Methylocaldum szegediense: one gene and its partner. The main gene of each other region encodes a partner of the protein of the gene in region 2 in a complex. Links are inferred from orthologs where the notes say so. Each region holds a gene or a part of one and is shown on either strand. Other genes may lie near its edges. The genes, in order: QEN43_RS19465 and xseA.

Region 1 (10,496 bases), 4.0 Mb from region 2 along the record:
GAACGCTGATGTTTTTTCCGAGGGTGATTTTTGGTTTCAGCCTTACATTTTTTCAATACAGTATAATGGCGAGAAGTTTTCATTAACCGGGGAATATGCGTTGCGGAACACCCGCCTAAGACATTTTGGCCCGTTTCTTCCAAATACGGCGTTTACGGGAGAAAGTTACTATATTCAAGGCGCATATCGCATCACCGACGAAGTTGAGGTGATGGTTCGTTATGATGTGCTTTATCAAAATGTAAACGATCGTTACGGCGAAAGGTTCGAACAGCGAACCGGCAGGCCTGGCTTCAACCGCTTTGCCAAGGATTGGACGGTCGGTTTGCGTTGGGACATTACCCCAAGCTGGATGGTTAGGGCGGAGTATCACCGCGTACACGGCACCGGTTGGCTTGCGGACACGGAGAATCCGGATCCACAGAAACTCGACCCCGACTGGGATTTGTTCGCGCTGGAACTTTCCTTTCGGTTCTAGCGGTACAATTCAAGGTAGAGCAAGGCCGTCAATATCCGTTTGACGTGAATTCCAGACCTGCCGGCACGTCAGTGAGCCGTTCCACTCGAGTACCTATCGTTCCATCGGCGTAAAGCTCAATCCAGCGATAGCCCGGAGCAGCTATGTCGAGGGCAAAGTTCGGACTGAAAGGTTTGAACTGAAAGCAAGTTGAAGGGGTGGCGAGCAAACGTAGCCGCCCAAACACCTTGTCGATCTCTTGATGAACATGCCCAAATACCACGGCCCGCGCGTGTGGGTATTTCTGTGTTATCGCCAAAAACTCGCTGGCGTTTTCCAGGACCATGGTGTCCATCCATCGACTCCCACTGGGAATGACATGATGATGAAGCGCGATAAGGGTATAACGGTCGGGATGGTTTCTTAGTGACTGTTCGAGAAGACCGAGCTGCTCATCCGACAGCCGCCCACTCGCCTTACCGCTGATCGTGCTGTCCAGGCAGACGATTTGCCATGGATCGAGCATGATTCGATGTTGAACGTGAACGTTTTCACTCGGTAGGAGCTCGGACATGAGCCGAGGATCGTCATGATTGCCCGGAAGACAGTAACAAGGGATGCCTAAGGCAGATAACCGTTGTTTGAGTCGTTCATAACTTGAATGACAAGGGTCTTGAACCAGATCGCCCGTCAATAGCGCCAAGTCCGGTTTCCAGGGGGCATGCCCGGCGTGTTCAAGTACTGCAGCAAAGCTTTGCTCGGTATCTACACCAAGCAGTGTTTGCCCTGGTTCGGCGAGGAAGTGAAAATCGGTGATATGAAGGATATGGGTAACCGCGGCTTTTCCAATCGTTCGCGCATCCTTACTGTTGTTGTATCCTGAGCCGTTCATTTGAGTCGTGGTTTTTAGGGCAGGCCGCTCGTGTGGATACGCGTACCGGGTCTGCTCCTAACCGTAAAGTCACGGTTTTTGCGGTCGAAGAAACAGCCCGATATACCAAGGTATCCACTCACTCGAGGAATGCCAAGGTTGCTATGCGATTAGCGATCAATAATGTAAGAGCGAATGGACAGGGTATCGTTCCAATTTTTTGCGTCCCTGTAGTTCGTCGAGTTCCACGACAAAAGCACAGCCGACGATTTCCGCCCCCAAAGCTTCAACCAGTTCGCAACTAGCTTTGGCTGTGCCGCCGGTTGCTAATAGATCATCAATCAAGAGGACTCTGTCTCCGGAATTCAAGGCGTCGATATGGACCTCAAGAGCGGCCGAGCCGTATTCAAGGTCATAGCTGATGGTTTGCACGTCATAAGGGAGTTTGCCGGGTTTTCGAAGCGGGACGAATCCTACACCCAATTCCCAGGCAACCAGAGATCCAAAAATGAACCCGCGCGCTTCCATGCCGGCAACGGCCGTGATATCTCGGCCAATGTAGGGATGGAGCAGGTGGTGCACGGCCAATCTCAACGCGGCCGGGTCTTTGACGAGAGGCGTAATGTCTTTGAAGAGAATTCCAGGCTTTGGAAAATCCGGAATATCCCGAATGGCCGCTCTAAGCCTCTCCATATCAAAGCCCCCGCGTAGCGACCGTAACACGGGGGGCGGCTGGTTTTAGCGCATTGAGGCTCTCCGCATAGCGCTCGATGGCGCTAGCGATGCCATCGGCATCCAGGCCGCAAAGGGCCAGCAATTCTTCCCGAGTGCCCTGACCGAGAAAACGGTCCGGCAAACCAAGGTTGAGTACGGGAACATAGCACTGGCGTGCTTGGAGAAGCTCGTTGACGCCACTGCCGGCTCCACCGGCGATGACGTTGTCTTCGACCGTCACGAACATTTCATGGGTTTTTGCTAGTTCGAAAATCAGTGCTTCGTCCAGCGGTTTTACGAAGCGCATATTGACCACGGTAGCGTCGATTTTTTCGCCTGCTTCGACCGAAGGGGCGAGCAAAGTGCCGAAAGCGAGTATCGCAATTCTTTTTCCCCGGCGTCGGATTTCGCCTTTGCCAATAGGAAGTGCAGTCATCTCGGCAACAACCGGAACGCCCGGGCCTTTACCTCGGGGGTAGCGGACGCTGGCGGGGCCGTTATGCTGAAAACCGGTGAAAAGCATCTGCCGGCACTCGTTTTCGTCTGCCGGTGCCATGATCACCATGTTCGGAATGCAGCGCATGAAGCTTAGGTCGAAACTGCCGGCATGCGTCGGTCCGTCGGGTCCAACTAACCCGGCACGATCGATCGCGAAGAGTACCGGCAAATTCTGAAGCGCCACGTCATGGATGAGCTGGTCGTAGGCGCGCTGCAGGAAAGTCGAATAGATCGCGACCACCGGCTTGTAGCCTTCGCAAGCCTGCCCTGCGGCCAAGGTTACCGCGTGTTGCTCGGCGATGCCGACATCAAAGTAGCGGTCCGGAAAGCGCTCAGAAAATTCCACGAGTCCGGAGCCTTCGCGCATTGCGGGCGTGATACCGAGCAGGCGATGGTCCTTTTCCGCCATGTCGCATAGCCATTGTCCGAAGACCTCGGTGAAGGTCGGGCTCCCCGGTTTCGATTTCGGCAAATGATCCTTGCTGAGATCGAAAGACGAAACGCCGTGATAAGCGACCGGATCTTTCTCCGCAGGCAAATAGCCCTTGCCTTTCTTGGTGACCACGTGCAGGAATCGGGGGCCCGGCAAATCCCGGAGATTCCGCAGGGTCGTAATCAGAGTATCCAGATTGTGGCCGTCGACCGGTCCGATATAGTTGAAACCCAATTCCTCGAACAAGGTCCCTGGAGCGACCATGCCTTTGACATGCTCTTCGGCACGACGGGCGAGTTCCCACACGCTGGGCATGCTTCGCATCAGGATATGCTTGCTGCCCTGTCGCACGGTTGAGTAGAACTTGCTGGAGAGGATTCGCGCCAGATAATTGTTAAGCGCTCCAACATTGGGCGAAATCGACATCTCGTTGTCGTTGAGTACGACAAGTAAATTGGCATCGAGGGCGCCTGCATGGTTTAGCGCTTCGAACGCCATACCGCCGGTTAGGCCGCCGTCACCGATGATAGCGACAGCGTGAGTGTTGCGCCCTTCAAGCGATGCGACGATGGCCATTCCGAGCGCGGCACTGATCGATGTGCTCGAGTGGCCGACGCCGAAGCAGTCATAAGGGCTCTCCTCCCGATTCGGAAACGCAGAAAGTCCGTTTTTCTTGCGAATGGACGGCAATCTATCGCGGCGCCCTGTCAGGATTTTGTGAGGATAAGCCTGATGGCCCACATCCCAAACCAGCTTGTCTTCAGGTGTATCGAAGACATAGTGCAGGGCGATCGTGAGTTCAACCGCACCCAATCCGGCTGCCAAATGGCCGCCCGACTGACTTACGCTGTCCAACAAGAACGCACGCAACTCGCTGGCGAGCTGAGGCAGTTGATCTTCGGATAAGGCGCGTAAGTCCGCGGGGCTGCCGACGGTTTGTAGGAGAGGGTATTGGTTCGCTTTAATCATTGATGTTGTGAGGCTCCAAACCAGGCTTATTCGCGGGTGAAAGATGATCCTGAATTAGGCGTCAACCGGCCCATTATGAAACTGGGAGTATTCGCTTTCAAGGATAGTTTGTTCTTCGGATACCGTTTCAAGGTAGCGCTATCACTCTTGCCGTTAGGGTTCAGGCACGCCGTTCGATGATGAACCGCGACAGCGCTCGGAGAATGTCTGCTTCGGCACCGAGGCCGGAAAGCGTGTCAACAGCCTCTTCGTGAAGTTCTCGCGCCTTTTGTTTGGCACCCGCCAGCCCTAAGAGCGCCGGATAATTCGGCTTGTTATTGTCCCGATCCTTGCCTTGGGTCTTACCTAAGGTCTGGGTATCGCTTTCCTCGTCGAGTACATCATCCTGGATTTGGAACGCGAGACCTATGCATTTGGCGTAATGGTCCAGCTTGTCGGCGATGCTGCTGTCGAGCGACGGATGGGCCAAGGTCGCCAGGTTGACGCTGGCGCGAATGAGGGCACCCGTCTTTCGGATATGCATGTTTTCCAGACTAGGAAGATCCAGCGTTTTCCCAACTGATTCGAGGTCTATCGCCTGACCCCCGACCATGCCCAGGGACCCGCTCGCCTTTGCTAAGGTCTCGACCATCGCGAGCCGACTGCTGGCGGGCACGGCAATTGACGAGTCATGGGCGAGGACATGAAAGGCCAGGGCTTGCAGTGCGTCGCCGGCGAGAATAGCTGTTGCTTCGTCGAACGCAATATGGCAGGTAGGCTTGCCGCGGCGTAGGTCGTCGTTGTCCATTGCCGGCAAATCGTCGTGTATCAACGAATAAACGTGTATGAATTCCACCGCGCAGGCGGGGCCGTCGAGACATTCCCATGGAACGCCGACGGCTTGCCCGGCGGCATAGGTCAACAATGGACGCAGCCTTTTTCCGCCTCCCAACACTGAGTAGCGCATGGCTTGATGTAGGCGTTCGGGCATGCGGTCAGCTGCCGGCAATCTGAGATCGAGGGCCGCCTCTGCCCGCGCTTGGCAGATCTGCATAAAACGATTCAAGTCGGTTTCAAGATTCATCGGTAAAAGGCTTTAACGTGGGTTCTCCATTTTCTTCCAGCAAAATCTGGACCTTTTGTTCTGCTTCTTTCAAGGCTTTTTGGCAGAAACGGGTCAATTGAATCCCGCGTTCGAACAGTTTAAGCGACTCCTCCAGAGGAAGATTGCCTTGTTCCATACGTTCGACCAGTTGTTCCAGTTCGGCCAGAGATTCTTCAAAATTCGGGTTCTTTTTGGCCATATCCCCATGTCCGACGAAAAATTCCGACCCTTTGAGCAAGCAAGAACGCCGATTATCTCAGAAGTTGGAACTTGATAAAAATTGTCGGGTTTTCCTACCGTCCCTAAGTGCTACACGTCGCGAGGTGACAACAGCGTCAGAAAGGGGGCTGTTGTCTTAAATCCGGTGTGCTTACACGCTGATTGGTGTGTCATTCAGCCCGCCCCATTCGGTCCAAGACCCATCGTAGACGGCCGCAGACTCGCAACCGAGGCAATACAGGCCGAGCGCGAGCACCGATGCGGTCACACCTGTTCCGCAGGTAGTAACGACCGGTTTCTCGAGGTCGATACCGGTATTCTCGAACTCGTTTCGAATTTCGGAAGCGGGCTTCAGGCGTTGTGTGGTTTCGTCTATGAGTTTCTTGAAAAAGAGATTCTTGCTTCCAGGAATATGGCCCGAGCGAATGCCAGGGCGAGGTTCGGGCTCTGTTCCGGCAAACCGCCCGGGTGAGCGGGCGTCGATGATCTGGGTCACGACGTCCCCGACGAGCACCTTCATTTCCTCGAGATTCCGCACCAGGTTCGGCCTGAAGGAAGCCTTGAAAAAGCGGGGTTCGGCGGTCACCGCGCTTGCATCGAGCGGTAGTCCCTTGGATTTCCAGTATTGAAGTCCACCATCCAACACCGACACGCGGTCATGACCGAACACTCGGAACGTCCACCATACGCGGGCCGACGCCATGAAGCTGTTGTTGTCATAAACGACGACATGGGTCTGATTATCAATACCCAACTGACCGACGCAGGCGGCAAAGAACTCGGGGGAGGGGAGCATGTGCGGTAGAGGATTGTCGCGATCAGCTATGGCGTCGATGTCGAAGAATCGAGCTCCCGGAATATGGGCGGAGCCATATTCTTGTTGTGCGTTGCGTGCCTGGTTCGGCAGGAAGAAGGTGGCATCCAATATGACGATGTCCGCGGAATGAAGGCGTTTGGCGAGCCATTCCGCATCGATCAGCGGCGAGTGCAGATCTTGTTCCATGATGGAGTCCCTTATGAAGCTATGAAGCGAGCAGGTTGACGAGGATCTGCTCGTAAACCGCGGAGAGCTTGTCGATATCCTCGATCGATACGTGTTCGTTGACTTTGTGGATACTGCCGTTAATAGGGCCAAGTTCTACCACTTGGGCCCCAGTCGGAGCAATGAAGCGGCCGTCCGAGGTGCCGCCTCCCGTGTCCATTCTGGCGCGTCGCTTCAGAACGATTTCGAGCGCTCTTTGAACGGCGTCGATGAGTTCCGGTTTGGTCGTCAGGAAGGGCGCGCCCGACAACCGCCAGTTCAGCTCATACCGCAAGCCGTGTTTGTCCAAGATGGCGTGAACACGTTGCTTTATCCGATCTTCGGTTAGCGCCGTCGAAAAGCGGAAGTTAAACATGACCTCGAGTCGTCCCGGAATCACGTTTTCGGCGCCGGTGCCGGCCTGGATATTGGATATTTGGAAACTGGTGGGCGGAAAGTATTCGTTGCCCTGGTCCCAGACCTCGTGGGTCAATTCCGAAAGTACAGGCGCAAAACGGTGGATCGGATTTTCCGCTTTGTCCGGATAGGCGACATGGCCCTGCACGCCGAATACGCGCAGGACGCCGGACAGCGATCCGCGCCGTCCGATGCGGATCACGTCCCCGAGTGTAGCGAAGCTGGAGGGTTCACCGATGAGACACCAGTCGATTTTTTCGTCACGCTCTTGCAGGGTCTCGACGACTTTGACCACGCCGTTCGTCGCTGCGCCTTCCTCGTCGCTGGTAAGCAGCAAGGCAATCGATCCTTTGTGATCGGGGTAGCGGCTTACGAATCGTGTCAACGCCGTGGTCATGGCGGCGATGCCGCTCTTCATATCCGCCGCCCCTCTTCCGTATAGCTGGCCATCGCGGATCTCGGGCTCGAACGGAGGCGATAGCCAATCTTCCAAAGGACCGGCAGGCACGACGTCGGTATGACCTAGGAACACGAGCAAAGGTCCAGATCTGCCCCGCCTCGACCAGATGTTTCTCGTGTCGTCGAAATTCAACCATTCGGTCTTGAAACCGAAGGGCTCCAGTTTGGCTGCGATCAGGTCCATGCAACCGGCATCGTCAGGCGTAACCGAAGGACGCCGAATCAGTTCGATCGCCAAATCCAAAGTCTGGCTCATAGCGCCTTCTCGTACAGCGCCGGCGAAAAACCGCTGAACATGTTGTTTCCCACCTTCAACACTGGCCGTTTGATCAGTGTGGGGAATTGAAGCATCAACTGCAGTGCCTTGTCTCGAGTCAGATGCGCCCGGTCTTCATCGGAGAGTTCGCGCCAGGTTGTGCTTCGGCGGTTGAGAAGGTGCTCCCAACCCACAGCGTGTTCGAGGTCCTCGAGAATCGAGCGCTCCAGGCCATCCTCCCGAAAATCGTGGAACTGGTAGCTCACGCCGCGTGTATCGAGCCAGGCGCGGGCTTTCTTGCAGGTGTCGCAGTTCCGGATGCCAAAGAGGACAATTTCGGGGTGGCTCACAACTCGAGATCCTCGATAATGGAGATACGGGGTTCTTTACGTCCGTCGGGTTCGGGCAGATACAAGGGATCTTTGCGGACAGACGATGCAATAGTTTGTTTGATCTCGTTCGTATCGTAGAACGGTCCGGCTTCTATGCGCACCAAGGGTAATCCCGCAGCGTCACAAATCGGTCTCAAAGGATCTTCAGGTGCTCTCGACCGCCTTGCTGATACGGCGTGTTCATAAAGTTCCAATGCGCACACGATGGACAGATCGGCTTTGGAGCAAAGGATGAAATCGAAGCATCGGTCGGCGACTTGCTCGAACGTTTTCCGCGCGCCGCGGTTTGTTTCGTCCTCACGCGGCGATATGAGTTCGATGACGGGAATCTTGCCGAAAATCTCATAATCGTCGCCAACGGCCTGCTTGAGTGCGAAATAAAAACCCCTTTCCTCTGCCGAGAACAGAAAGTCCTCCCTGCGGAAGCCGGATCTCCTCGTCTTTTCGGCGGATTTCGACGAGCCTCTTGTGAGCAACAGCAAGGTAGCAAGAGTGGCGATTCCGACAAGAATCAACCAATTCATTTATTTTCTCCAAGAACCACGTTGCCTGAACAGCCAATCTCGTCAGAAATGCGCCGCGCACCAAGCCGTCGAGAAAAGCAACAAACGCGGAGAAAGGGCAGCTCGGCTCGAGCATTAACCGGGGGGCTGGCTCAGACGACGATTGCTTAGTGTGCCGCGCATTATACCGAAAGCGGCTGTGTGGTGTGACAGGTCCTTGAAATTACGGTAATCCAACCGGACGCCTTAGTGCCGATCGGGGCGGAAACCGAGAAGCGGGTCCGCATGCCTAATCCCGGCCCGCGACGGCCGGGATTTCGACGGGCCGGAATGGATAAGCGGAAAATGCGGAGATTCAAGCTTGAGTCGAATTTGTGCGAGAGGCCGATGGCATCAATCGTCATCTAAGATGAACATATTGTCGTGGCGGCCCGAGTATTTTTCGATGCTGCCTTCTTCGCCCAGCTTGATCATCAGCCGCACTTCGTTTTTCGAATCTGCGGCGTGTAAGGCGTCCTCGTAGGTGATCTTCCCAGCTTTATAAAGATCGTACAAAGCTTGATCGAAGGTCTGCATACCCTGTTCGCGCGAGTGTTTCATAAGCTCCTTCAGCTTATGGATCTCGCCTTTACGGATGAGGTCGGAGGCGAGCGGGGTGTTGAGGAGAATTTCCACTGCCGGATAGCGGCCTTTGCCGTCGGCTCGGCGAATGAGCTGTTGCGCGATGATGGCTCGAAGATTCAAGGAAAGATCCATGAACAGCTGCCGGTGCATGTCCTCGGGAAAAAAGTGAAGAATGCGATCCAGTGCCTGGTTAGCATTGTTGGCGTGCAAGGTACTAAGGCAAAGATGGCCGGTCTCGGCAAAGGTGATCGCATGCTGCATCGTTTCGCGGGTTCGGATTTCCCCGATCAGAATGACGTCCGGCGCCTGCCGCAAGGTGTTTTTGAGCGCCACTTCGTACGATTCTGTATCAATGCCGACTTCGCGCTGGGTGATGATGCAACCCGCATGCGGGTGAACGTATTCCAGAGGGTCTTCGATCGAGATGATATGGCCGCTCGAATGCTCGTTGCGGTATTTGATCATGGCGGCCAGGGACGTGGATTTTCCCGTGCCGGTCGCGCCGACGAACAGGATCAGACCGCGTTTGGTCATCGCCAATTCATTCAGGATGGGGGGCAGATTGAGCTCTTCAACCGTCGGAATGTTCGTCTCGATCCGCCGCAGGACCATTCCGGGAGTGTCTCTTTGGATGAAAGCGCTGACACGGAATCGCCCCAACCCGGACGATGAAATGGCGAAATTGCACTCCTTAGTGTTCTCGAACTCGTCGCGCTGGCGCTGATTCATCACCCCAAGGACGATTTGCCGCGCCTGATCCTTCGTCAGCTTGGTATTTGAAATCGGTTGAATGACGCCGTCGATCTTCAGGCAAGGTTCTTTGTTGGTGATGATGAAAAGGTCTGACGCTTTTTTTTGCGTCATCAGCATGAGTAAGGATTCGAAATCCACGAGCCTGTTCCCCAGCTTCAGAATGCCGCTTTGTTAACCGCCTTGGCGCGCGCGGTAGCGCGTGCAACGACGCCTTTCTCGACCAATTCTTGCAAGTGCTGGTCGAGGGTTTGCATCCCGTCCTTGCGTCCGGTTTGTATGGCCGAATACATCTGTGCGACCTTGTCTTCGCGTATGAGATTGCGAATCGCCGGAGTGCCCACCATGATTTCCCAGGCCGCCGTGCGTCCGCCGCCGTTTTTCTTGAGCAGAGTTTGGGCGATCACGGCCTGCAAGGACTCGGACAGCATCGACCGAATAACGCCTTTTTCCGCGGCGGGGAATACATCAATGATGCGGTCTATGGTTTTGGCTGCTGAGTTGGTGTGCAGGGTGCCGAAAACGAGGTGACCGGTTTCCGCGGCGGTCAGCGCCAGACGAATGGTTTCCAGATCGCGCATTTCCCCGACCAGAATCACATCGGGGTCTTCGCGTAGAGCCGAGCGCAAGGCTTCGTTGAACCCCAAGGTATCCCGGTGAACTTCTCGTTGGTTGATCAGCGATTTCTTGCTGGTGTGCACGAACTCGATGGGGTCTTCGATCGTCAAGATATGGGAGTATTGATTCGAATTGATATGGTCGATCATCGCGGCGAGAGTCGTCGATTTGCCTGAGCCCGTGGGCCCGGTGACCAAGATCAGGCCGCGAG
Region 2 (10,583 bases):
AGCGGGATTGGTTTTTCGCGCTGGCTTATGTGGTGCGCGATCTTCTCACCTTGCGCTGGATGGAGTCCATGCGGCGCTACTATCTGCAGGATGCCAAGCGGGTTTATTACCTGTCGATGGAGTTTCTGATCGGCCGGAGCTTGGTAAACAGCCTGCTCAATATCGGATGTTACAACGAGTTCAAGCAAGTCTTGGAAGACGTCGGATTGAACTTGGACGAACTCGCCGAGGCCGAGGAAGAAGCCGCCTTGGGTAACGGTGGATTGGGCCGGCTCGCGGCATGTTACCTCGATTCTCTCGCCACGCTCCAGCTTCCGGGGTTCGGTTATGGAATACGTTACGAATTCGGTATGTTTTCGCAAAGCATAGAGGACGGCTATCAAGTCGAGCATCCGGATAACTGGCTGCGTTACGGAAATCCTTGGGAGTTTGCACGTCCAGATGTGCTGTATCGGGTGCAGTTCCGCGGACGTGTCGTCGAGTATCGAGAGAGCGACGGCGAAGTTAGGTATCGGTGGATCGACACTGAGGATGTGATGGCCATGGCCTACGACATCCCCGTTCCCGGGTATGGCGGGGAAACCGTCAATAACTTGCGGCTTTGGGCGGCAAAGGCGTCGCGCGATTTCGAGCTGAAATACTTCAACGAAGGCAATTACATCAAGGCCGTCGAACAAAAAACCCGGTCTGAGAACCTCTCCAAAGTGCTGTATCCGGACGACACCACGCAAATGGGGCGGCAGCTGAGGCTCAAGCAGGAATATTTTTTCGTCAGCGCGTCACTTCAGGATATTCTGAAGACATACTCCGCGGATCACCGTGGTTTCGCGGCGCTACCTCAGGAGGTGGCCGTCCAACTGAACGATACCCATCCCTCGATCGCCATTCCGGAATTGATGCGCATTCTGATGGACGAGTACCGGGTACCGTGGCACGAGGCTTGGAACATCACCGTTCAGACGTTTTCCTATACCAATCACACGCTGTTGCCAGAAGCCCTGGAAGTTTGGTCGGTGCGCCTGTTCGAAGAGTTGCTGCCCCGACACCTGCATATCATTTACGAAATCAATTATCGCTTTCTCAAAGAGGTCAGCGAGCGGTTTCCGGGGGACCTTGATCTGATCCGTCGCGTTTCGGTCGTGGACGAAGAGCACGGAAGCCGGCTCCGGATGTCTCATCTCGCCATCATTGGCAGCCACAAAGTCAACGGCGTGGCGGAATTGCATTCCCGGTTGATGAAAACAACCATATTTCGGGATTTCGATAGGATTTTTCCCGATCGGTTCGTCAACATCACCAACGGCATCACACCGCGGCGGTGGCTGAATCAAGCCAATCGCGATCTTGCCGCGCTGATTACAGAGTCCATCGGTTCCGGCTGGGTAACGGATTTGGAGCGGTTGAGGGAACTAGCGCCCTTGGCGGACGACGCGGCATTCCGCGAGCGATTTCGTGCGGTTAAACTTGCCAACAAAACCCGTCTCGCGGCACTTATCGATAAGCGCCTGGCTATTCGCATCGACCAGACCAGCCTGTTCGATGTACAGGTCAAACGCATACACGAATACAAGCGCCAACTGCTCAATGTCCTTCATGTCATCACCCGCTATAACCGGCTACGGTCCGGAAAATCGGGAGATATAGTGCCGCGAACGGTGATTTTCGGCGGTAAGGCCGCGCCGGGTTATCATGCGGCCAAGCTGATCATCAAGTTGATCAATGACGTGGCTAAAGCGATCGACCGGGATCCGGCAGTCGATGGCGTTCTGAAAGTTGTTTTCGTGCCTGACTACAATGTCTCCCGTGCCATGGAAATCATTCCGGCGGTGGAACTGTCCGAGCAGATTTCGACAGCAGGTATGGAAGCGTCGGGTACCGGCAACATGAAGATGGCCGTCAACGGAGCGATTACCATCGGCACTTTGGACGGCGCGAACATCGAGATTCGCGAACACGTGGGCGAAGAGAACATCTTCATTTTCGGGCATACTGCCGGGCAGCTCGAAGAACTGCGCCGCGACGGCTACGACCCGTGGCGGTACTACCGTTCGAACGACGAACTCAAGCTCGCGCTCGACATGATTGCGACAGGGTATTTTTCGCCGGACGAGCCCGACCGATTCAAGTCGTTGGTCGACTCTTTACTTCGAGATGGCGACAAATTCGCAGTGCTGGCCGACTATGGATCGTATGTCGCCTGTCAGGAAGAGGTGGATCGGCTATATCGCGATCCCGAGGCTTGGACTCGGAAGGCGATCTTGAATGTCGCTCACTGCGGTTGGTTCTCGAGCGATCGCGCCGTTCGGGAATACGCCGAACGAATCTGGGACATACCCACGTGCCGATGATGGGTAGAGCGGCATAAGGTCCCAACCTGGCAGACCATCCTCTTCTCCGGCACGATCTGCCCGCTTTCGGATGCGGCGGGATTAGGCAGGGGTCAGTCCTTCTTCGTTGGATTTTCCTGTGTGCTTGGCTTGGTGCGTACCCTCGTGTCGTCCCTGGAACGCCTTCTTCGCCGCTTCGGCTCCGTCACGTACCCCTTTCTCGATCACATTGTGCTCCGGCAGTAGGCTCGCGACCATCAAAGAGCCGAAAACTACGCTAAAGCTTAGAAAATAAACACCCGAATAAACACCTTTGTGGACTAAGCCGCCGAGGTCCGGAACGAATTCGGCAACAGCCGAGCGCGCGTGCGCGGCGCCTTCTTTGATAGCTTCGCGGAACCTGGCGCGAGGGACTTCTTCCCCTTGTTCAGCACCCATTTCCGCGACATGTTCCGGCTGTTCTTCGATCGGTTCCCCTACGCTTTCGGGCGCGGGTTTTTTCGCGGCATCTTCTCCGCGTTTTGAGGGTTGTCTTTTCGCCATGATTTTCTCCAAATTCGGACGAGGCATTGGAAGTATCGGTTGGCGCATGAACTCAATACTGATTTGAGTACAACGCGTTCACCGGTCTGTGTTCATCACAGACCAGCATTCTAAAGATTAGTTCGACCTTTTGGCCAGGGCAATTGAATGGCTTGGGAACGCTCAACCAGGCCGATCGTTGTGTAGGTGAGCGCCGCATAAGCGGCGCTCGTTGCGGTGGTCAGCGAAGGTGTCGAAACTGGCCTGGCCAGTCACGGTAATTGAACACCTGCCCGGTCTGTCGGATATGGGCGATCGAAGTGAGATCGATGTCGGCATATACCCATTGTGCTTGGTTGAGTTCGCCAATGGCGAGTATACCGTTGTCCGGATAGCCGTAATCTACCGGCGTGTAAACGGCGGCGGCGCCGATATTGACGTCCACTGCTTCCGACCACGGTGCTTGGCCCACCGTGGGCGACTGCACGACATAGCACTGGTTTTCCAGTGCGCGCGCCTGGCAGCCGATGCGGACACGGTAGTAGCCCGCGAGCGTATCGGTGCAGCTCGGCACCAGAATCAAATTCGCTCCCGCTTCGACTTGCTTGCGGGCGATCATCGGAAACTCGCTGTCGTAGCAGATATTGATGCCGATTCGCCCGAACTCGGTATCCACTGTCTTGATTTCGTCGCCGCCGGTAATCAGCCAGTGCTCGTTTTCGAAGCGGGTCATCTGGAGTTTGTCCTGGTGATCGGTCGTTCCATCCGGGCGGAATAGAAACGACCGATTCCGGTAGCTGCCGTTGGTTAGGCGAACGGGAAAGGAACCGGCCACAATATAAACGCCGTGCCGTTCGGCCATGTCGGAAAACAAGCTCACGAAATCCGGCAGCAGGGTTTGAATCTCGGCGAGTTGTTTCGACAGCGACCTATACACGTCCTCTGGAAACAGAGACGCGAGTTCCATGCTGAAATACTCGGGGAACAGGAGCATCTTGGCACCGTTACCCGCAGCTTCCTCGACCCAACGGGCGATTTTGCTCGAATAATCGTCCCAACTCTTGAGAAAACCGATGTCGTATTGCGCGGCTGCCAGACGGAACGGTCGAGATGACATCAGGCGTTTCCCTTCAAAGGTTTGAGCCAAAATACCATGGGTTTGGGCGACTCGGTTTCCTCATCCAGATCCTTCCAGGTGTAGGTCGTGGTCAGTTCCGGATGCTTGACATAGCCGAATTTGCTCCAGACCCGATCGAGCGGCACGTAATCCGCCGGACGGCGCGGGTGGTTCTCCGGACGTTGCACGCAGCAGAAGCTGCTCCAATCGAAGCGGCCGAGAGACCGTGCGTGGCCTTCTCGTTCTTCGAAGAACTTGGGATAAATCCCCCGGCCGCGATAGTCCTTCAGTAGCACGGATTCGCCGCAATAAAAAATTTTCTTGGGATCGTAACCGTGTTCCAGGAACGGCTTCTGAAACTCTTCGGTTTCATGTTCCATCGGGATACCGGTCGTTGCGCCCACCACTTTCTCGCCATCCAGTACCAGGACGATCACGCTTTCCGGTGATTGGGTGTAGGTCTTGAGATATTTTTCCTCGTACTCGTAACTTCCATCATAAAGATATGGAAAGTCGCGGAAGACTTCGATTCTAAGTCGCGCCAGGTCCGGCAGATAACGCTGCAGTTCGGGATCCTGGCCCGTGAAGCGCTTGATGGTGATCGAGTCGGTCATCGCCTTAGCCCTTTTCTACTTGGGCAATCCAATCCTGCAAATTGTAGTAATTGGTGATACGTGCCACCTTGCCGTCGCGGATTTCGAAGAAAGCGCCAGCGGGCAGCCGATACTTCTGGCCCTTGGCTGGCGGCAATCCCTCGTCGGTCTGGAGGTACTCGCCAAGAACCACAAATTCGGCAGCGGCCCGCTTGCCATCGTCGCTGGTCATGATGCACATATCCACCAGCTGTTCCTTGTAATTTCGGTTCATCCGATTCATGAACTCGCGAAAAGCCTCTTTGCCGATTTCCCGCTGTCCTTGATTGATGTCATGGATTACATCGTCGGTCAGTAGGCTTAGAAACGTATCCATGTCTCCCGCGTTGAAAGCGGCGTAGTACTTTTCGATCAGTGCTTGGCTCTCTTTGTTCATGGCAAGTTCCGAAGTAGGTTGATGTCGTTCCGGCTCAGTTCCGGATTCTTTCGAAAAAATGAGAACGTTTTAGTTTAATCGATCCCCATTCGAATATCGATGAACATTTGTCTAGCCGCACGCAAGGCTAACTTGGGCCGACCGATTGTAAGAAAAGGCTGACAGATTAATTTCCTCTTCGATGCTAAGGTTAGTGTCGCCTTTGTTCGGATAGTGGCCGGTAAGGGCGTCCGAATTTATGTTGAATGCCTATCGCGTAGGCCGTTCGTCCAGAGCCTTTCGACTTAGCTCAGGACGGGGCCGTCGACCCGCCTAAGGACACGCTTGTCGAAGGGCTGTCCGGTGTCGGGGCAAACGGTTCTGCGACCGATAAGAATCAGCGCAAGAGTCTGCATTTCCTCGAATATGGCGCGTGGCGGGCTGCGAAGCTTAAGTAAACGGATGTACACGACTCGAAAATGACAATTCACACAAGAGAATAGCCGTGCGAAATGTAGTTCTGTTCAACGCACCGGAGCATCGGTTTGTTCTTCTCCATGAAAGCGAGGCGGGCGACGAAGAAGGCATCCGCTCCAATCAATATCTCGTTCTCCACGAGGGGTGCGGCGTACTGCTGGATCCGGGTGTTTTCGGTGTGATGCCGGGGGTGCTGACGGAGTTGCTTCAGTATATCGAGCCGCGCGAGCTAAAAGCGATTGTTCTGTCTCACCAAGATCCTGACATCATGGGAGGACTTTCCACGTGGCTGGAACTTACCGGAGCGCCGGTATACGTGCCCCGCGTTTGGTTGCGATTCCTTCCTCATTATGGCATCCGGGATTTGAGCCGCTTCGTTCTGGTGCCGGATGAGGGATTGTCATGCGAGTTCTCACCGGGATTCCAGTTGAAACTGGCACCAGCCCATTTCCTCCACTCGGAGGGCCAGCTCAACGTTTATGATCCCATCGCGAAGATTCTATTTGCCGGCGATATTGGCGCAGCAACGCTGCCTGGGGGCTTGGAATACGAATTCGTAGACGATTTCGCCCGCCACCTACGGTATGTCGAAGGGTTTCACCAGCGCTACATGTGCTCGATTCGAGCCATCCGATGTTGGGTAGAAACGATCGCCGGTTTGGAGATCCACATGCTGACGCCACAGCATGGGCCAGTTTATCGGGGCCGTACCGTGCAGGACTTCATCGACTGGTTCTCCAACCTGAAGTGCGGTATCGATCTGATGGGCCCTGGAGGGCGCTTTGCCGACGGAGCGCCTTAATGAACTCGGTGGATAGAATTTACCACGATACCGCCAGTATCCAAGTCGGCAGCCCCCATCAGCTCAACGCCTTACGCAAACTGGTGGTAGAGCAGTTATCTGCATTGCTGGAAAGCCAGACTCGAACCCATCTATTCGACGCGACTATTCAAGCCATGGTCAGCCGCGTACATGCGAGCCTCATGGCGGATCTTCAGACTGACGCGGCGTGCCCTGGGAGCCATCTGCTGGATTATTGTCGGCGATTGGATCGCAACTTGAAGCTGCTGGCGGACGAACGCCAGCGGCAATGGCGCCGGAACGGAGAGCATATCCAGGAGCTGCTCACGGAATTCAATCAAACAATGGATATCCTATCTTCGACGCTGGTGGAAACTGATCTGCTCGAGCGCCAAAGCCGGATACTGGAACAAATCATTTTCTCCCCTGAGCGGGTGACTCACTGGGAAGAGTTTGTTCGAGAGATCCTTTCGAGCTTCTGCGATATTTTTCGCTTCGATTTCTTTTATATCGCTTTTCTCGAAAATCACGGTTTATCACTGTTCTTCTATTATTCCGGTGCCTGTTCCGAACGAATCAAATGTTCGGTCAAGGAGCGATTAATCGCCGAAACCATCGAGAAACTCGGGTTGCCGCCAGATGTCGCGGTCGAGGTCGAGGAATATCAAACCGGTGGCGCCGCAAGGCTGACCGATGTTAACGACATTCGGACTCTGACCGTCACGCTGCCCGATTACGCGCCGCAGCTTGCCGGACTGCTCGGAGTCGTTTACGCGTCGCCAACACCACTCGGCGCTCAGGAACTCAGCATGATCCGGTCTCTACTGTCGGTCATGGTTATGGTGGTCGGATCGAGCCGGTTGTTGGGCCATACCTTAGACGAGCTGGAATACTATGCTACACACGACCCGCTCACTGGCCTTTGCAACCGACGGCGCTTTACCGAAGCGCTGGACTACGAAATCGATCGCTCGGCGCGGCATGGACACGAATTTTCGATTTTGTTGCTCGACTTGGACGATTTCAAGAATATCAACGATTCATTCGGTCATCCGGTCGGCGACATGGCGCTGGCCCAAATCGGCGAATGCCTAAACGACCATTTACGTAAAGGAGATATCGCGTTCCGCATCGGTGGCGACGAATTTGCGGTGATTCTGCCGGAAACACCTCCAGCAGGGGCTTTCAGGGTGGCAGAGGTACTACGGGATAGGCTGCGCGGAATGCGGTTGGCAAGCCCGGACGGGCGCCAGTTCTTTATAACCGCGTCGATCGGTGTGGTCAGTTACCCGAGGGATGGGAACGATGCGGCAGATTTGGTTGCCGGTGTTGACCTCGTCCTCTACCATGCCAAAAGGATGGGCAAAGACGAAGTGTCCACGCTCGAGTCGGTGAACAATTCGCCAAAGCAGAGCCGCAATAGCCGGGTCTATGCGGAAGAGCTTAGGCTGGCCTTAAGAGAGGGTCGCATCGTCCCTTACTATCAACCGATCGTCGACAGTAGAACCGGAGGACTATTTGCGTACGAAGCGGTCGCGCGGCTCATCGAGCCGGGACGGGAAGCCGTATCGGCCGAAGTGTTCATCAATACGATAGAAAAATACGGCCTGGCCGGAGAATTGGACAAGTCTATTCTGACCGCCGCGTTTTCCGCCGCGCGTCAGATGATCAGAGCGGACGGTTCGACACCTCGCCTATTCATCAATTTGTCGGCCGAGGAGATGCGGGACCGCGGCATTCTCGGCTTTGCAAAGGATTTATGCGATCGACTCGAGTTCCCGCCGGATCGAGTCGTTTTCGAGATCGTGGAGCGTGAGGCGATCGGGTACCTGGCTCATATGCGCAAGTTCCTCGCCAAGTTTCGGCGTATAGGCTTTTCCTTCGCCCTTGACGATTTTGGGAGCGGATACAACTCTTTCCATTATTTGCGGGAATTGCACTTCGAGTATGTCAAGATCGACGGCGAGTTCGTGCGCAATATCATGAACTCCCGTATTGACCGAGCATTGGTGAGCAATCTCGCTAGCCTTTGCCGTGATCTCGGCACCAAGACCATCGCAGAGTTCGTCGAGTCCGAACAAACTTTAACGACTCTTCAGGACATGGGGATAGATTACGTCCAAGGGTTCCATATCGGGATGCCGATGCCGGAGTCGGCGCTGAAGCTTGTCGTATAAAGCGGACGCGGCTGTCGTCCCATTAGCGTTTGTGTGTCTCCTCGATGCGGCTGATCAGAATGCCGTCAGCAATTCGGGTTTCCATTCTTTCATTCGCCTGGATGTCATGAACGGAGCGGATGATTTTCCCAGTATCCGATCTGGAGGCGACAGCGTAACCTCGGGTCAGCGTTGCCAGAGGGCTCACGGCCTGAAGGTGCTCGGCTAGCCCGGAGACATGCTGCACCTGCTTTTCGAGTACCCGCTGAATCGCGCGAAAAAGTCGTTGACAAACCTGGCTTCGTCTCATCTCCAACATCCGTAGGCGCTGTTGGGGCTGGTGTCTGGCCAAGATCGCCAGCTGGGTCCGGAGTTGTACGTCTCTTTTCGATATGGCGTTTCTTATCGCATGTCCGAGTCGGAGTTCCAATTGGTCCAGTCGCTGGTTCTGGGTTTGCAGCCGCCGGCTAGGGTGCTCTTGGCGTAAGCGCTTGCCGAGAACCCGTAGCGTTTCCCTGTGGCGTTCGAGTATTGCTTTCATGCGCTGACATATCTGTTGGTCAAGCCGCTGGAAGCGAGCCAATAACACGGCGCTGTCGGGCGCCACCGCTTCGGCAGCGGCCGATGGCGTCGGCGCACGTAGATCGGCCACAAAATCGGCTATGGTGCTATCGATTTCGTGTCCGATTCCTGTTACGACGGGTGTTTCGCATTTAAAGATGGCGCGCGCCACGATTTCCTCATTGAACGCCCACAAATCCTCAAGAGAGCCGCCGCCGCGAGCCACGATGAGAACATCGCAAAGCTTGAGCCGGTCGGCCGTCGCAAGAGCGTTTACGATCTCCTGTTTCGCTTCGGTGCCCTGTACCTTGACGGGAAAAACAATGACCGGAGCCGTTGGGTAGCGGCGTTTTAACACTGTGAGAACGTCGTGGACGGCTGCCCCCGTTGGCGACGTGATTAGGCCGATACACCGCGGCAGTTCGGGAATGGGTTTCTTGTGACGAGCATCGAACAGCCCTTCGGCGGCTAAACGCTGCTTCAAGGCCTCGAAGGCGCGCAGCAGCAGGCCGTCGCCAGTCTCCTCCATATATTCGACGATCAGCTGAAAATCACCGCGCGGCTCGTAAAGACTGACTTGCGCCTTGATCAATACGTGGTCGCCGTTCTCAGGTTTGAAGTCGAGGAGCTGGCTTTGTCCGCGAAACATCGCACAACGAACCTGCGCTTCGGCATCTTTCAGGCTGAAATAAAGGTGCCCGGACGAAGGTATCGAGAGATTGGAAATTTCGCCTTCAATCCAGATGGTGCCGAAGCAGTCATTGAGCAAAAAGCGGGCCTCGCGGTTCAGACGAGAGACGGTGTAAACCGTTTCCGGGCGGGAGGCGGGCGTGGCGGACACGGTCATAGGGATGCGATCGCGACTCAGAACTTCATTAGCCGCTATTCCACACCACGCTTGAAGCGGTGAATAAGACGGCGCTCTTTCTTGTTTGGCTTAGCTTCGGGTTGGAAACCAAAGGATCGTTCTTCACGTCGTCTGGCGACCTCCGCTTGTCGTCGCGCGATGCTTTCCGGTGTCTCTTCATAGAGCAACGCGGCTTCCGGGGCCGGCCGACGCTGGGCCGACAAGGCGCGTACGGTGATGTCCCACACATATTGATCCTTAGAGATTCTGAGCTTTGCGCCTACACCGATTTCCTTTCCTGGCTTGACGCGTTGCCCGTTCAGATGAACTTTGCCCCCGTTGATGGCATCTATTGCTAACTGGCGGGTCTTAAAAAACCGGGCGGCCCACAGCCATTTGTCCAAGCGCATCCGCTCTTCGGCTGCCGGCCGGTTCTCACCATCACGAGCGCGCGCCATAAAACTTATGAAGCGGTAGGCGTTTCCACCGTTAACCCGGACTCCTGCCAGAGCTTGTATCCCCCGGCAAGGCTAACGGCCTTCTCGTAGCCCAGTTTCTTAAGCGTTTCGGTTGCCAGCGCCGAGCGGCCGCCGGTCTGACAATAGACCAAGATGTCGGCGTCGCGGCGATTTTGAAACGCCGGATGACTATCAATTTTGAACTCCAGCACGCCGCGTGGAATATTGATCGCGCCCGGCAATGCGCCGAGTACGTATTCCTCCGGTTCCCGAACGTCAAGGACTAAAACTTTGCCGATAAGGGTTTT

The links.
Region 1: the proteins of xseA (region 2) and QEN43_RS19465 are in contact, whole or in part, in a cryo-EM structure (PDB 8TXR), measured with the Escherichia coli proteins. The link is inferred for Methylocaldum szegediense from one-to-one orthologs.

Annotation. Positions count from the first base shown.
Region 1 is NZ_OX458333.1:4,439,075-4,449,570, forward strand. What follows is about bases 3,611-6,341. They hold QEN43_RS19465 (exodeoxyribonuclease VII small subunit), read right to left. Parts: upstream 5,226-6,341; coding sequence 4,995-5,225; downstream 3,611-4,994. Other genes in these bases: dxs (1-deoxy-D-xylulose-5-phosphate synthase), read right to left, coding at 3,611-3,942; ispA ((2E,6E)-farnesyl diphosphate synthase), read right to left, coding at 4,103-5,005; sseA (3-mercaptopyruvate sulfurtransferase), read right to left, coding at 5,397-6,248; dapE (succinyl-diaminopimelate desuccinylase), read right to left, coding at 6,268-6,341. Outside these bases: QEN43_RS19440 (TonB-dependent receptor), read left to right, coding at 1-478; cpdA (3',5'-cyclic-AMP phosphodiesterase), read right to left, coding at 507-1,349; QEN43_RS19450 (adenine phosphoribosyltransferase), read right to left, coding at 1,506-2,021; more of dxs, read right to left, coding at 2,023-3,610; more of dapE, read right to left, coding at 6,342-7,398; QEN43_RS19480 (ArsC family reductase), read right to left, coding at 7,395-7,748; QEN43_RS19485 (DUF2726 domain-containing protein), read right to left, coding at 7,745-8,314; QEN43_RS19490 (PilT/PilU family type 4a pilus ATPase), read right to left, coding at 8,687-9,808; QEN43_RS19495 (type IV pilus twitching motility protein PilT), read right to left, coding at 9,826-10,496. UniProt on the Escherichia coli protein: Bidirectionally degrades single-stranded DNA into large acid-insoluble oligonucleotides, which are then degraded further into small acid-soluble oligonucleotides.
Region 2 is NZ_OX458333.1:442,760-453,342, forward strand. The notes cover bases 7,636-10,453. They hold xseA (exodeoxyribonuclease VII large subunit), read right to left. Parts: upstream 9,818-10,453; coding sequence 8,453-9,817; downstream 7,636-8,452. Other genes in these bases: QEN43_RS01950 (putative bifunctional diguanylate cyclase/phosphodiesterase), read left to right, coding at 7,636-8,430; QEN43_RS01960 (RNA-binding S4 domain-containing protein), read right to left, coding at 9,853-10,227; QEN43_RS01965 (rhodanese-like domain-containing protein), read right to left, coding at 10,281-10,453. Outside these bases: QEN43_RS01920 (glycogen/starch/alpha-glucan phosphorylase), read left to right, coding at 1-2,348; QEN43_RS01925 (hypothetical protein), read right to left, coding at 2,430-2,870; QEN43_RS01930 (carbon-nitrogen hydrolase family protein), read right to left, coding at 3,091-3,966; QEN43_RS01935 (hypothetical protein), read right to left, coding at 3,966-4,580; QEN43_RS01940 (ketosteroid isomerase-related protein), read right to left, coding at 4,585-4,995; QEN43_RS01945 (oxygen-binding di-iron domain-containing protein), read left to right, coding at 5,480-6,253; more of QEN43_RS01950, read left to right, coding at 6,253-7,635; more of QEN43_RS01965, read right to left, coding at 10,454-10,583. UniProt on the Escherichia coli protein: Bidirectionally degrades single-stranded DNA into large acid-insoluble oligonucleotides, which are then degraded further into small acid-soluble oligonucleotides.